2 regions of the Vreelandella piezotolerans genome follow, and region 1 is predicted to be linked to the other one. Evidence: predicted binding sites of a transcription regulator. Region 1 holds the regulator's gene; the other holds the start of a gene.
The links. Region 1 encodes FNR, which switches genes on or off when oxygen is low (the NO sensors DNR and NnrR bind a similar motif). Its sites were predicted from a motif close to TTGATNTANATCAA; they were not measured.

Region 1 (2,402 bases):
GGGAAACGCGATCATCGATTACAACATGATCGAGGATGGCGATCGGGTCATGGTGTGCCTCTCCGGCGGCAAAGATAGCTACACGATGCTGGAGATTTTGCGCAACTTGCAACGCAACGCGCCGGTCGATTTTTCGCTGGTGGCGGTCAACATGGACCAAAAACAGCCTGGTTTCCCAGAGCACGTCTTGCCCCAGTATTTGGATAAGCTGGGGGTGGAGTATCACATTCTCGAGCGTGACACCTACTCGGTGGTAAAGGAGAAAACCCCGGAGGGTAAAACCACCTGCGCGCTCTGCTCGCGCTTGCGCCGCGGCTCGCTGTATGGGTTTGCCGAAGAGATCGGCGCGAACAAGATTGCCCTCGGCCACCATCGCGAAGACATTCTAGAAACGCTGTTTCTGAACATGTTCTTCGGCGGTACGCTAAAAGCCATGCCGCCGAAACTGCTCTCGGATGACGGTAAAAACATCGTGATCCGCCCGCTGGCCTACTGTAAAGAGGCGGATATTGCTGAGTTTTCGCGGCAGATGGCGTTTCCCATCATTCCCTGTAATTTGTGTGGGTCGCAGCCGAACATGCAGCGACAAATCGTCAAAGAGATGTTGGCGGAGTGGGACAAGAAGCATCCTGGGCGCTTGGAGAGCATGTTCAAAGCAGTCACCAACGTGGCACCCTCGCAGCTTGCCGATCGCGAGCTATTCGACTTTGCCGGTCTCGAAGCCAAGCAGGCGGCCTTGATGGAAGGACGCATCCAAGCCTTCAACGTGTGATCGTTGGCGCCTCCTCTTCTGCCAGGGTAATGAGGCGCTGCATGTCCAAAATATTGACCTCGCGCCCTGAGACGGCCACGACCTCCTGCTGCTGAAAGCGGCTAAGAATGCGGCTGACCGTTTCGACCGCTAGGCCCAGGTAGTTACCCATATCGGCCCGGGACATGGATAGGCGGAAGCTGTATGGCGAGTAGCCCCGCCGCCGGAAGCGATCAGAGAGCGTAATCAAAAAGCTCGCCAGCCGCTGATCCGCGGTCTTACGCGACAGTAGACGCATCATTCGCCGATCGTCGCGCAGCTCTTTACTCATGCTGCGATAGAGCTGGCCGCGCAGCTCGGGCAGCTCCTCGGAGAGCGAGTCCAGGCGGTCGAACGGAATTTCGCACACCGTCGTCGTTTCCAGAGCCATCACCGTGCCGGGGTAGTGCTCTTCGTCGATGCCGTCCAAACCCACTAGTTCGCTGGGTAGAAAGAAATTGGTGAGCTGGTCATGGCCGTTGCCTTCGCTGGTGACCTGCTTCAAGCTACCCGAGCGCACCGCATAGACACTGGTGAAAGCGTCCCCTTGGCGGAACAGGGGTTCGCCTTTCTTCAACGGCGAGCGGCGGCGAATGATCGCATCGAACTGGCTCATATCCTCGAGCTCCAAGGCGAGCGGTAAGCACAGCGAGCTTAGACTACACGTCTGGCAGCGCGCCTCTTGCAGCAGTGAACGTCGTTGGCTGGCAGGATATGGCATAGGAGTCTCCCTTCTTCTTTCGCCATCATAGGCACAGGGGGCAGGCGGCTCAAGGCGCTCACACGATCTTCGAGTAGCGCTGACCATCCTGACGTTGTAAGTGAGTGTCGAAGGCCATGGCCAAATGCCGAATGAGCAATCGCCCGATCGGCGTGGCGCTCAGCCGAAGGCCCTCACGCTGTACGAGGCCATCCCGTTCGGCGATCGCCAGTCGCTCGAAGGCAGTGGCAAAGTAGTCTGCCGCATCGATATGCCAACGCTGACCGATCGCGTCGAGATCGATGACCATATCGCACATGAACCGCTCGATGACGTCTCTTCTTATTAGGTCATCCTTATTTAAGCGTAGTCCTTTTATCGTTGCCAGCCTACCTTCATCCAAAGCGGCTTCATAGTGGGCGAGTTGAGTAGGGTTTTGGGCGTAAATATCGTCGACCCGAGAAATGGCGGATACGCCCAAACCAATCAAATCGCACTCGGCGTGGCTAGAGTAGCCTTGAAAATTACGCTGCAGCGTGCCGTTGCGCTGCGCCTGGGCCAAGCTGTCGTCGGGGCGTGCAAAGTGGTCCATGCCAATATGCACATAGCCCGCCTGGGTGAGCATCTCGATAGTGGTGTGCAGCATGGCCAGCTTTTCATCGGCGCTGGGCAGGTCGGCCAACTGGATACGTCGCTGGGGTGCAAAGCGGGTCGGCATGTGGGCGTAGTTGAAGACCGATAATCGTGCTGGTCCCAGCTCGATGACCTGACGAAGCGTTTCGGCAAAACGCCGTTCGGTTTGAAAGGGAAGGCCATAGATTAAATCGAGGTTGAGCGAGCGAAAGCCGAGCCGATGCGCTTCGTCCATGAGCGTTTCGGTGAGCACCCGGGGCTGCACGCGATTGATCGCCG
Region 2 (2,402 bases), 1.5 Mb from region 1:
GATGAACTCATCACCCAAATCGTTCCTGGCATCGAGTTTCTAACGCTACATGAGCAGATGCACCGAGGCCTAGCCGATATATTGGTCTCGCACGGACTGTATCAGGGCAGCGCAGAGAGCGCCGTGGAAACCGGTGTTACCCGCGCCTTTTGCCCCCATGGACTGGGCCACTCATTAGGGATTCAGGTACACGATGTGGCCGGATTGAGGCAGCCAGACGGGAGCCCATCGCCAGCACCTGACACCCATCCAGCCCTGCGTCTTACCCGTACACTGCAAGCCGGTATGGTCATCACCATCGAGCCAGGCCTCTATTTCATTCCCATGTTGCTGGCACCACTGCGTAAAAAGCCCCACCCCATCGACTGGACGCTGGTCGACCGGCTCGCGGTGTGCGGAGGCATACGCATCGAGGATAATATCCTAGTGACAGAAGGCGGGCCTGAGAACTTGACGTTATAGTCATTCTCTTGCCCAATAAAAACGCCCGGCTTACGCATGTAAGCCGGGCGTATATGTATCGGATTGGTTTAGAAACGGTAAGTAATACCGCCGCCGATCGTCACTGGCTCGATATCGACTTCGCCAACGGTGGCGCCAGCCGCATTGATGTCGGCGCTCACGTCCGCGTAGCTAACATAGCCGTTCAGCATGACGTTATCCGTCACTGCCAAATCCACACCCGCTTGGCCGATGGCGCCGTAGCTCTCGTCGATGCTCAAGCCGGATGGCTCGCTGGAAAAACTCGTGTAGTTCAAACCAAGACCTACGTAAGGCTGAACTTTCGAGTCCAAACCACCCATCGGGTAGTAGTTGACCAGCAGGTTCACCGGCAGACGGTCGACGCTACCTGCGCTGCCGCCCGGTGTCGTGTTCAAGTCATGCTCGAATTTTTCAGAGCTGTTGAGTTCGACGCCAAATTTGTCGCTGAACAGGTAGCCCGCACCATAAGTGAACCCACGTGCGCTTTGTACGTTGAGGTCCGCACCGCCAACATTGCCATTACCTGAGCCCGTATCCGTTTGGGCAACACCGCCGCGAACAAACACATCGCCTGCTTCGTAGGCCATAACGGCTTGGCTCGCCATGACGGCACTGGCAGACACGATAGCGGCGGTGATCAATTTCATTTTGCTCATCAGGGTCATCCTCTTGCATCTTGCTTGGGATTGATGCTGGTCAACGCCAGCTAACCTATACAATATATAGTATAAGAACACCGTTTCCAAATTTCATGTGAAATTTTATTATAGGTTTTCTGGCTCTGATAGCTTTTGTTAACTATCGCGCTTGACAAACGAGCATAAAAAAAGTCCCCCGAAGGGGACCCAGGTGGAGCACGCCAGCTCACTCGGTGTATTGCCGGGCAGCGCCGCGGCAACGTTGCAAAGAAGGGAGAGCATTGAGTGCCGGTTGCATCGCGACCTTAATGACTCTATTCATTTGCGAGTTACCTTTTATATTGCGAGCTGCGTGCCAAAAAAATAATTTCTATTAAAAAACATAACCTTACTAAATAAATGAGTAAAGAAAGCGTTCGCTATCTCTTTACCCCATGAAAAAGCGCACCAGCGGCGCGCATTTTTCGCTGCATTGCTTCATAACGAATCACTCAACCGCCACCAGCAACTAGCCTTACTGGCTTACTTGATTGCGGCCGCCGCGCTTGGCTCGATAAAGTGCCTCATCTGCTAAAACCAAGAGACGGTCTTTGTTGTCCTCTGATACGTCGGTGCTACAGACCATACCTGCCGAGAGCGTGCACGCAAACTCCTGCTCCCCTTGGTTAAAGCGCAGGCGAGAAAAGTACTGGCGAATGTCTTCCAAGCGCTTCCGACCGTCCTCTGCGCTGCAGTGTGGCAGCACCACTAAAAACTCCTCGCCCCCATACCGGCCAATCATATCGGTTTGGCGTAGGCGCTGACGCAGCAGCGTCGCCACTGACGCAATCACGACGTCCCCTGTGGCATGGCCATAGGTATCGTTCACCGATTTGAAATGGTCGATGTCCACCATGGCGACCACCACCGAATAGTGCTGCCGGAAGCCACGACATATCTCATTGATCGCGGCACTTTTAATGCTGGCATGCTTGAGCAGCCCGGTCAGACTGTCTTTATTGAGCAGCGCCGACAGTGTGCGTGAGCGGGCCACGCGCACACGAATCGAGGCTACCAGCTGCGCAGCGAGAATGGGCTTGGTGAGGAAGTCATCGGCTCCGTGGCTGAGCGCATCTACCTGCTTACCTAAGTCCATCTCTGCCGACAAGAAGACGATGGGCAGACTACTCCACTCGTCATACTGCCGAACCACTGACGCTAAATCAGGGCCATCGTAATCCGGCATGTGCACATCCATCAGTAAGAGCTCGGGTCTAAACGAGGCAAGTTGATCGATGATAT

Region 2: the regulator FNR is predicted to act here: its motif matches at 1,170-1,183, upstream of GYM47_RS07275 (OmpW/AlkL family protein).

What each region holds. Positions count from the first base shown of each region.
Region 1 is NZ_CP048602.1:3,072,958-3,075,359, reverse strand. It holds gene ttcA (tRNA 2-thiocytidine(32) synthetase TtcA) at 1-772, shown strand, start outside; gene fnr (fumarate/nitrate reduction transcriptional regulator Fnr) at 762-1,511, opposite strand; gene hemN (oxygen-independent coproporphyrinogen III oxidase) at 1,570-2,402, opposite strand, start outside.
Region 2 is NZ_CP048602.1:1,591,178-1,593,579, reverse strand. It holds gene pepQ (Xaa-Pro dipeptidase) at 1-462, shown strand, start outside; gene GYM47_RS07275 (OmpW/AlkL family protein) at 531-1,139, opposite strand; gene GYM47_RS07270 (diguanylate cyclase) at 1,636-2,402, opposite strand, start outside.